Regions from separate parts of the Oceanimonas sp. CAM02 genome, predicted to be linked through region 2. Evidence: predicted binding sites of a transcription regulator. Region 2 holds the regulator's gene; each other region holds the start of a gene.

Evidence for each region. Region 2 encodes sigma-54, which starts transcription at its own class of promoters, with help from an activator protein. Its sites were predicted from a motif close to TGGCACNGTTTTNGCTT; they were not measured.
Region 1: the regulator sigma-54 is predicted to act here: its motif matches at 1,797-1,813, upstream of glnA (glutamate--ammonia ligase).
Region 3: the regulator sigma-54 is predicted to act here: its motif matches at 1,897-1,913, upstream of flgB (flagellar basal body rod protein FlgB).

What each region holds. Positions count from the first base shown of each region.
Region 1 is NZ_JAWJBK010000005.1:604-4,192, forward strand. It holds gene typA (translational GTPase TypA) at 1-1,414, opposite strand, end outside; gene glnA (glutamate--ammonia ligase) at 1,885-3,288, shown strand; gene R0I78_RS01525 (DUF2955 domain-containing protein) at 3,514-3,589, opposite strand, start outside.
Region 2 is NZ_JAWJBK010000027.1:43,754-47,342, reverse strand. It holds gene lptC (LPS export ABC transporter periplasmic protein LptC) at 1-205, shown strand, start outside; gene lptA (lipopolysaccharide transport periplasmic protein LptA) at 174-695, shown strand; gene lptB (LPS export ABC transporter ATP-binding protein) at 697-1,422, shown strand; gene R0I78_RS09075 (RNA polymerase factor sigma-54) at 1,466-2,902, shown strand; gene hpf (ribosome hibernation promoting factor) at 2,927-3,214, shown strand; gene ptsN (PTS IIA-like nitrogen regulatory protein PtsN) at 3,217-3,589, shown strand, end outside.
Region 3 is NZ_JAWJBK010000004.1:122,710-126,298, reverse strand. It holds gene flgE (flagellar hook protein FlgE) at 1-307, opposite strand, end outside; gene R0I78_RS00945 (flagellar hook assembly protein FlgD) at 317-1,015, opposite strand; gene flgC (flagellar basal body rod protein FlgC) at 1,022-1,441, opposite strand; gene flgB (flagellar basal body rod protein FlgB) at 1,438-1,839, opposite strand; gene R0I78_RS00930 (CheR family methyltransferase) at 1,970-2,791, opposite strand; gene R0I78_RS00925 (chemotaxis protein CheV) at 2,815-3,589, opposite strand, start outside.

The DNA of each region.
Region 1 (3,589 bases), on a different contig from region 2:
GGCCGGAGCCGGAGGTCAGGGTCATAAACTCGGTCTGAAAGCCGATCAGGCCCCGGGCCGGAATCATAAAGTCGATGCGCACGCGACCCTTGCCATCCGGCACCATGTCGGTCATTTCGGCCTTGCGCTCACCCAGTTTCTCCATAATGGAGCCCTGGCTGTCTTCTTCAATGTCTACGGTCAGGGTTTCAAAGGGTTCAAGCAACTCGCCGTTTTCTTCTTTCAGAATTACTTCAGGGCGGGATACCGCCAGCTCAAAGCCTTCACGACGCATGTTCTCGATCAGAATGCCCAGATGCAGCTCACCCCGGCCGGACACGCGGAACTTGTCGGGATCGCCGGTTTCTTCTACCCGCAGGGCCACGTTGTGCACCAGCTCCTGGGTCAGACGCTCCAGAATATTACGTGACGTCACAAACTTGCCGTCCTGACCGGCAAAAGGTGAAGTATTCACCTGGAAGGTCATGGTCACGGTGGGCTCATCTACCGACAGCGGCGGCAGGGCTTCTACCGCACCGGCAGCACAGACGGTATCGGAGATTTTCAGCTCACCCAGACCGGTAATGGCCACTATGTCGCCGGCAGAGGCTTCGGTCACATCGTGACGCTGCAGGCCCAGATAACCCATTACCTGGCCCACTTTACCGTTGCGGGTTTTGCCATCGGCACCGATCACGGTCACCTGCTGGTTGACCTTGACGGTACCGCGCTTGATGCGGCCCACGCCGATAACACCCACGTAGGAGGAGTAGTCGAGCTGGGAGATCTGCATCTGCAGGGAGCCTTCCGGATCCGCGTCGGGTACCGGCACCTGATCCACTATGGTCTGGAACAGGGTGGTCATGTCTTCGGTGCGCTCATCGGCGTCGAGCGAAGCCCAGCCATTCAGGCCGGAGGCGTACACTACCTGAAAGTCGAGCTGATCATCAGTAGCACCCAGGTTGTCGAACAGATCAAATACCTGATCCATTACCCAGTCAGGACGGGCACCGGGCTTGTCTACCTTGTTAATGATAACGATGGGCTTGAGACCCTGAGCAAACGCCTTTTGAGTTACAAAGCGGGTTTGCGGCATGGGGCCTTCCTGCGCGTCTACCAGCAGCAGCACAGAGTCTACCATGGACATTACCCGCTCTACTTCGCCGCCAAAATCGGCGTGTCCGGGAGTATCCACGATATTGATGCGATATTCCTGACCATCCGGAGAAGTCCAGCGAATGGCGGTGTTTTTGGCCAGAATGGTAATACCGCGCTCGCGCTCGATATCGTTGGAGTCCATCACGCGCTCTTCGGCTTCGCCACGGCTTTCCAGGGTGCCGGACTGCTGCAGCAGCTTGTCGACCAGGGTGGTTTTACCGTGGTCAACGTGCGCGATAATGGCAATGTTTCTCAGATTATTGATTTCAGCTGACATTAAGTTCTTTCGCTCGCATATTTTGAGGCGGGCACAGGCGGTGCAGCCGCTCTCTGAAGGTGTCCGGCGCCAATAACTGCAGCGGACCCAAATAAAAAAGGGCTGCAAATTGTACACGCTTTAGCCGCTTCAATATACGCTTTTCTCATTTTTCATACATGGGGTGCGCTGACGTGCCGACAAAGCAGACCCGAAACGATCCTTGTTTTCTCCATGAATGGTATTATGCAGCAAGATGAAAGACGTCTGGCTGCACCAGAATGGCGCAGCCGGATAAGATCGCACTAAAAAGACTCACTAACGCACCAAATTGGTGCAATGCGAAAGATGAAGAATACAGAACCGTAATATTTAATGCTTAAATTACAAAAGCTTAGCAAGATGGCACGGTTCTGGCTTAAGAAATCACAACTGATGAATTTGTTCATCAGACCCTGGATGTTAATTTTTGGAGGTCGAAACCCATGTCAATTGAATCCGTAATGGACATGATCAAGGAACACGATGTCAAATTCATCGATATGCGCTTTACCGATATCAAAGGCAAAGAGCAGCACATCAGCCTGCCGGTAAGCCAGGTAAACGATGACTTCTTTGAAGAAGGCAAGATGTTTGACGGCTCATCCATGACCGCATGGAAGACCATTCACGAGTCAGACATGGTGCTGATGCCGGATCCGTCTACTGCCGTGATGGACCCCTTCACCGAAGATGCCACCCTCAATATTCGCTGTGACGTGCTCGAGCCTGCCACCATGCAGGGCTACGACCGTGATCCCCGCTCCATTGCCCGCCGCGCCGAGGAATATCTGGTGTCTACCGGCATTGCCGATACCGTGCTGATTGGCCCGGAGCCGGAATTCTTCATGTTCGACGACGTGCGTTTTCATACCGACATGGCCGGCAGCTTTTTCAAGGTGGACGACTCCGAAGCCAAGTGGAACTCAGGCCGTGATTATGCCGAAGGCAACAAGGGCCACCGCCCCGGCGTAAAAGGCGGTTATTTCCCGGTAGCTCCCATCGACTCTTCCCACGACATTCGCTCTGCCATGTGTCTGGTAATGGAAGAAATGGGTCTGGTAGTGGAAGCGCACCACCACGAGGTGGCTACCGCCGGCCAGAACGAAATTGCCTGCAAATTCAACACCCTGACCAAAAAAGCCGACGAAATTCAGATCTACAAATACGTAGTGCATAACGTGGCTCACGCCTTTAACAAGACCGCCACCTTTATGCCCAAGCCACTGGTAGGTGATAACGGCTCCGGCATGCATGTGCACCAGTCTCTGGGCAAAAACGGCGAAAACCTGTTTGCCGGTGATCTGTACGGCGGCCTGTCGGAAATGGCGCTGTACTATATCGGCGGCATTATCAAGCACGCCCGCGCCCTGAACGCCATCACCAACCCGGCCACCAACTCCTATCGTCGTCTGGTGCCCGGCTTTGAAGCCCCGGTGATGCTGGCCTACTCCGCCCGCAACCGCTCTGCGTCCATTCGGATTCCGCTGGTGGGCTCACCCAAGGCCCGTCGCATCGAGACCCGCTTCCCGGATCCGGCCGCCAACCCCTACCTGTGCTTCGCGGCTCTGCTGATGGCCGGCCTGGACGGTATTCAGAACAAGATCCACCCGGGCGATGCCATGGACAAGGATCTGTACGACCTGCCCGCCGAAGAAGCTGCCGAGATCCCGACCGTGGCCACCTCGCTGGACAACGCCCTGGACAACCTGGATCAGGATCGCGAATTCCTGACCCGCGGCGGCGTCTTCTCCGACGAGTTCATCGATGCCTACATCAAGCACAAGCGCGTGGAAACCGAGACCATCAATATGGCGGTACACCCGCTGGAGTTTGACCTGTACTACTCCGTTTAACTGAATAGCTGAAAGCGAAAAGCTGGAAGTGAAAAGCCCGGGAAACCGGGCTTTTTTGTTTTTACTTCCGGCTTGCAGGGCACGCCGATATTGCCCGAAGCAGCAGCGGGGATTATCGAAGCCGACCGTCAAATGTCATGGATGACATTTGCCGAGCGCCCCATGGATGGGCTCGAAGCGTGTCGGCGGAGTGCAACCGCGCTGCTGCTTCGCTGTGCACAAATTTCAAAGAACCTGATGCCGGGTAGACGGAAACAGATTAAGCAGTTTATGCACCAGATAGACGCAGCACAGGGTCACC
Region 2 (3,589 bases):
AGGGCTGCAACCGGATGCGCTGGTGGAAACCCTGACCACCGAATATCTGGAGATGGATTTTATTAACAACAGGCTGCGTTCCGATCAGACAGTAAGACTGGAAAGCTCGCAGTATCAGGCGCAAGGCACAGGCCTGCTGGGCAAGCTTGATCAACAAACGGTGGAACTACTGAATGAAACCCGGGCAACTTACTTTAATCCTTAGTCTTGGCGGCCTGCTGGGCCTGGGTCAGGTGCAGGCCAAAGACAGTGACTATCGTCAGCCGGTTACCATAGACGCTGGCCGCCAGCTGGTGGAGCTGGCCGAAAACAAGGTGACCTTTACCGATAATGTAGTGGTGAAACAGGGCAGCATAGATGTGCGTGCCAGTGAACTGGTCGTGATCCGCAATGAGCAGGGGCTGCAGTCCATGACCGCCAGGGGCAATCCGGCTACTTACCGGCAAGTGCTCAATAACGGCAAGCCGGTACAGGCACAGGCACGGGAAATTCACTATGACATGGCGGCCCGCACCATCACCCTGATCCGGGAGGCGGAGCTTAAGCAGGACGATAACATCGTTACCGGCTACCGTATCCGCTACTTTATCGACAAGGAACAAATGGAAGCCGAGAGCCAGGGCGGCAAAGACAGGGTAACCACCATCTTTCTGCCGGAGCAGGTGCAGAATTTCGACAACCAGAGTAACGACTGACATGGCCAGACTTAAAGCACGCGGGCTGCAGAAAAGCTACAAAGGCCGCAAGGTAGTGGCAGATGTCAGCCTGACGGTAAATACGGGCCAGATAGTGGGATTGCTCGGCCCCAACGGTGCCGGCAAAACCACTTCCTTTTACATGATTGTAGGCCTGGTGCAGCGGGATGCAGGCAGCATCACCATAGACGACAATGACATCAGCCATGAGCCTATGCATGTGCGGGCCCGCGCCGGCATTGGCTATCTGCCTCAGGAAGCGTCCATTTTTCGCCGCCTGAGCGTGGCCGATAACCTGATGGCCGTACTGCAGACCCGCAAGGATCTGAACGCCGACGGCCGTAACGAAAAAATGGAACAGCTGCTGGAAGAGTTCAATATTGTCCATATTCGTGACAGTCTCGGTATGAGTCTGTCCGGTGGTGAACGCCGGCGGGTGGAAATTGCCCGGGCACTGGCGGCAGATCCGCGCTTTATTCTGCTTGATGAACCTTTTGCCGGCGTTGATCCCATCTCTGTGCTTGATATTAAGAAAATTATATTACATCTGAAAGATCGAGGCCTGGGCGTACTGATCACCGATCACAATGTGCGTGAGACGCTGGATGTATGTGAAAAGGCCTATATTGTCAGCCACGGGCACCGTATTGCTGCTGGCACACCAGCTGAAATCCTGGCCAATGAGCAGGTCAAGAAAGTCTATCTTGGTGAACAATTCAGCCTCTGAAGGCACCGCTTCGCGCGGTTGATATGGAAGGACGTTAGCATACATGAAGCCGACTCTTCAGTTACGCCTTGGCCAGCAACTGACCATGACCCCTCAGCTGCAACAGGCCATTCGTCTGCTGCAGCTGTCCAGCCTTGAGCTGCAGCAGGAAATTCAGCAGGCACTGGACAGTAATCCGCTGCTGGAGCAGGAGGAGCCGGACAGTATCAGGGTTGAGGATAATCGCAACGAGGAGCAAATTGCCGCAGACAGCGCCATGGAACGTAATCAGCTTTCTGAAGAGCTGCCCATGGACACCAGCTGGGAGGAAGTTTATACCGCCTCTCCGGTCAGTGGTGGTGCCGGTCTGCCGGAAGGGCTGGAAGATAATGTCTATCAGGGAGAAACCACCGAAACGCTGCAGGATTACCTGATCTGGCAAATGAACCTGACTCCCTTCAGTGATACCGATCAGGCCATTGCCCTTGCGATTATCGATGCCGTGGACGATGCAGGCTATCTCACCGCCGATATTGACGAACTGTTAGCTGCAGCCTCGGCCGACGAGCTGGGCATTGAAGCCGACGAAGTAGAAGCCGTGCTCAAACGCATTCAGCATTTCGATCCCATCGGCGTAGCTGCCCGCAGCGTGCAGGAATGCCTGTGTATTCAGCTCGACCAGTTTCCCGCCAGCACCCCCTGGCTGGCAGAAGCCCGGTTGCTGCTGGAACAGCACATGGATCTGCTGGGTAACCGCGACTACCGTACTCTGCAGCGCAAGACCAGGCTGAAAGAAGACGAGCTGAGAGAAGTTCTGAATCTGATCCAGCAGCTTGAACCCCGCCCCGGCAGCAGCATTATTCAGGGCAGCTCCGAATATGTTATTCCGGATGTGGTGGTCACCAAACGCAACGGTGCCTGGGTCGTGGAACTCAACCCGGAGGCCATGCCCAAGGTACGCCTGAATCAGACCTATGCCGCACTTGCCGACAAGCCCCGCAATAGTGAAGACGGCCAGTTTATTCGTAATCATCTGCAGGATGCCAAGTGGTTCCTTAAAAGTCTCGACAGCCGAAATGAGACGCTGCTCAAGGTTGCCAATTGTATTGTTGAACAACAACAGGCATTCTTTGAGTATGGAGAAGAGGCCATGAAGCCCATGGTGCTGAACCATGTGGCCGAGGCAGTAGAGATGCATGAGTCCACCATCTCACGCGTGACCACACAAAAGTTTCTGCACTCGCCCCGGGGCGTGTTTGAGCTTAAGTATTTCTTCTCCAGTCATGTGGGCACCGACGATGGTGGTGAATGTTCATCCACGGCAATTCGTGCTCTGATCAAAAAGCTGGTCGGAGCAGAAAACCCGGCCAAGCCGCTGAGTGACAGTAAGATTGCTCAGTTGCTGGCCGAGCAGGGGATTAAGGTGGCCAGGCGTACCATCGCCAAGTACAGGGAGTCACTGGCCATCCCCCCTTCCAATCAGCGTAAACGCCTGGTTTAAAGGCAACGACAGAAGGAAGACGTTATGCAAATTAACCTGACCGGACACCATGTAGAAATCACAGATGCACTGCGTGACTATGTTAATAGCAAGTTTACCCGGCTGGAGCGCCACTTCGACCACATTACCAATGTGCACGTCATCCTTAATGTAGAAAAAATGCAGCAAATTGCCGAAGCCAAACTGCACGTCAGTGGTGGTGAGCTGTTTGCCAACGCCCAGCATGAAAATATGTATGCCGCCATCGACGGACTCATTGACAAGCTGGATCGTCAGATCATCAAACACAAAGAGAAGCTCAAGCAAAAGTAACCATGGAAGTCGCCGACATACTAAGCAGGGACTGCACGCGCAGTGCAGTTCCCTGCACGAGCAAGAAGCGTGCTCTGGAAATTATCAGCGAGCTGGCTGCCGAACATTTGAATATCGGCAGCCAGCCGCTTTTTGACTGTTTGCTGGCCCGTGAAAAGATGGGCACTACCGGCATCGGTAATGGCATTGCCATACCTCATGGTCGTATTGGCAATGACAACAAGGCGACCGCGGTACTGCTGACTTTTGCCGAACCGGTAGAATTTGATGCCATCGACAATCAGCCGGTTGGTCTGGTGTTTGCGCTGCTGGTGCCGGAGCAGGAATGTAAACAACATCTGAAAACGCTGTCCTTAATTGCTGAAAAGCTCAGCA
Region 3 (3,589 bases), on a different contig from region 2:
AGGTGCGGTCCAGTGAACCAATTTCATTGGACATCACAAAAAAGCCACTGCCGTTGATGGCCATATCCAGCGAGTTGTTGGTGAACTGCAGCGCACCCTGATGAAACTGCTGTGACACGGCAGCGGTTTGCACGCCGCTGCCCGTTTGTGTTTTGGCATTAGCGAAAATGGAGTTGGCATACACATCGGCAAACTCGGCCCGGGACTCTTTAAAGCCAATGGTATTGACGTTGGCAATGTTATTGGCGGTCACGTCCAGATCTTTCTGGGCCGCATTAACGCCGCTGAGTGCAATATTAAAAGACATAAGTACTCCTTACGCCGCCTTGCGGCTGGCTATTTCCAGAATTTGATTAAGCGGCAGGCCGCCCAGGCCCGCCAGGTTGACCAGAGTGGGGCTGTCGGCACTGCCCAGGGTCACGCTGTCCACTTTGCCAAAAGCCAGCGCATTCAGCTCCTCACGCTGGCCGTCGATCAGGCCGCTGACCTTGATGTTGTATTTGCCGGTAGCCGCCGGCTCGCCGGCGTCATTCATGCCGTCCCAGCTGAAGTTGACGTTGCCGCGCTGATCGCCTTCCAGCGGTATGGTGCGCACCAGCTCGCCCTTTTCATTCTCGATGCGAATCAGCACATTGGAGGCTCCTGAACCCGCTACCACAACGCCGTCTACCGGTTCATTATTGTCCCAGTAGGTCATGGAGCTGGGCACCAGCACCTTCTGCCCCACCAGGCTGGAGGCCTGCAGTGCCTGGCTGGAGGTCATGACCTCACTCAGCCCGGAAAGCTGCTGACTCATGTTATTAATGCCGTCAGCCGTGGTGAAAGACGTCATTTGTGAGATCATCTGGGAGTTATCCGCCGGCTTGAACGGATCCTGATAAGCCAGCTGCTGGGTCAGCAGAGCAAAAAAGTCTTCCTGCTCCAGCTGGGCACGGCTGTTATCAGCCGCTTTATCCGCCGGACTTTGCTCACCGGGCCACTTAAGGCCGTTAAGATAGTCTTGATTAACCTGCATGAATGATTACCCCTTGCCCAGCCGCAGGGTCTGCTGCAGCATCTGCTTGGCGGCGTCGGCCACCTGCACATTGGTCTGGTAGTTGCGTGAGGCGCTGAGCATATCGGTCATTTCTTCCACCACGTTCACATTGGGCTTGAAAATGAAACCTTCGGCATCAGCCATGGGATGATCCGGGTTGAATTCTTTTTGCAGGGGTTTGTCGGTTTCCACTATGCCCATGATTTTGACGCCGACGCTTTCCTGACGGTCCGACAGGGCCTGGTCGAGATCAGCGGCAAACACCGGTTTGCGGGCACGGTAGGTTTCATCAATGCTGGAGCTGACACTGTCGGCGTTGGCCAGATTACTGGCGGTGGTATTAAGACGAACCGACTGAGCGCTCATGGCACTGCCGGAAATATCAAAGACTTTAAAAAGGCTCACATCGAGTCTCCTTTTATGGCTTTCAGCAGGCCGGATATCTTGCTGTTAAGAAACTCCAGCGAGGCCTGATATTGCAGGGCATTTTCCATATAACTGGTACGCTCGGTTTGTACATCCACCGTATTGCCGTCGCCGGTATCGGGCTGATTGGGCACCCGGTATTGCACTGTGCCCGGCGGTGCCAGATCCACGGCAAAGTGACGGTTATTGGTGCGGCTGAGGGAGAAATTCTGAGAACCCTGTGCCTTGCTCAGTGCCGCCTGAAAGTCCATGTCTTTCGCCTTATAACCGGGCGTGTCAGCATTGGCCAGGTTGCTGGCCAGCAGCTCGGCTCTGTCGGAGCGGGCCACCAGTGCATGCTGATGCACGCCAAATGCCTTGTCGAAAGAAATCGTCACCGCCACCCTCCTGCGTCATAGTGACCGGAATCTGAAGTACTCACACAGGAAAAAGTAAAGCAAGAGTCGTGCCATAAATAAAAAGCACCTTCAGTTAACACTGAGGTGCTTTAAGGACGGCAAGGTGAAATTATTTAAGGCGATAGATAATGCCGGGGCTGCAGCGGATCATTTCAAACTTGTCGGAAAGACCGGTAAGTGACTCAGACGCACCCAGCAGCAGATAGCCCCCCGGATTAAGAGAGCCGGCAAACTGGTTAAGGATCTTGGATTTATTCTCGGGAGAGAAGTAAATCAGTACGTTACGGCAAAATATAATGTCGAACTTGCCCAGCGAACTGTAGCTGTCGAGCAGGTTGTAGGGCCGAAAGCTGACCATATTGCGAATGGCAGGCTGCAGCTGCATACGGCCATTATCAAGCGCGGTAAAGAACCGGCTGCGTCGCTCCGGAGACAGGCCCCTGGCCAGAGACAGGCTGTCATAAATGCCCAGTTTGCACTGTTCCAGCATGGTGGCTGAAATATCAGTGGCAATAATTTGCAGCCCCGGCAAGGCACCCGGCCGCCGGCTCATGTACTCCTGTGCCGTCATGGCAATGGAATAAGGCTCCTGCCCCGATGAGCAGGCCGCAGACCAGACACGCAGTGATTTACCGGGTTTCGCCAACTCCGGAAATAAACGGTCACTCAGCTGAGTAAAGGGGTAGCTGTCACGGAACCAAAGTGTTTCGTTGGTGGTCATGGCATCAACCACGGCCGTTTTCAGTTCACGCTCCCGAGGCTGCATGGAGCGCTCTATCAGCACTCCCATGGATTCAATACCAAAACGAGACATCAGCGGTGAAAGCCGGCTTTTAACAAGATATTGCTTGCTGGCTCCAAGGACGATACCGGTGTTGCTTTCAAGAAACCGGCAAAACGCCAAATACTGCTCGTCGGTGAAATTTTTCATCCGTGCTATTACACCTTCAAAAATTAGAGTGCATCATTGACTGCACTGGCCAGCTCATCAGGCTGAAACTTGGCGATAAAATTATCGGCTCCGACCTTTTCAACCAGCGCCTTGTTAAATACGCCACTGAGTGAAGTATGCAGAATCACATGCAAGCCCTTAAGCGCAGGATTGCTTCGAATCTCGGCGGTAAGCGTGTAGCCATCCATTTCTGGCATTTCCACATCGGAAATCACCAATGATAACTGCTCATGAATCGGACCGTTGGCAGCCAGTTCTTTGAGCTTGTTCAGCGCCTGCCGGCCATTTTCCGTCACAATACACTTAAGCCCCAGAGATTCAACCGCCTTTACTACCTGACGGCGGGCCACGGAAGAATCATCTGCAATAAGAACAGGCTTGTGCTCGGCAGCATTTTCTTTTGAGCGTTCAATAATCGCTGCGTCAACATCTGTGCTGGCAGGAGAAATTTCATCAAGAATTTTTTCCACATCGAGAATTTCCACCAGCTCACCGTCTATTTCGGTGACGGCCGTCATGTAGTTGAAGCGACCGGCCCCTTTGGGTGGTGGCAAGATCGACTCCCAGTTGACGTTGATGATGCGCTCTACCGAGCTGACAAGAAACCCCTGCACCGAACGGTTGTACTCGGAGATAATGACAAAGCTGTCTTCGGTTTGCTCTATCGGCCGCCCCCCCATGGCCTTGCTCAGGTCAATAATGGAAATGGTCTGGCCACGAACATTGGATACACCCCGAATAACCGGATGACGCTGAGGCAAGCCACTGAGCCGTGGG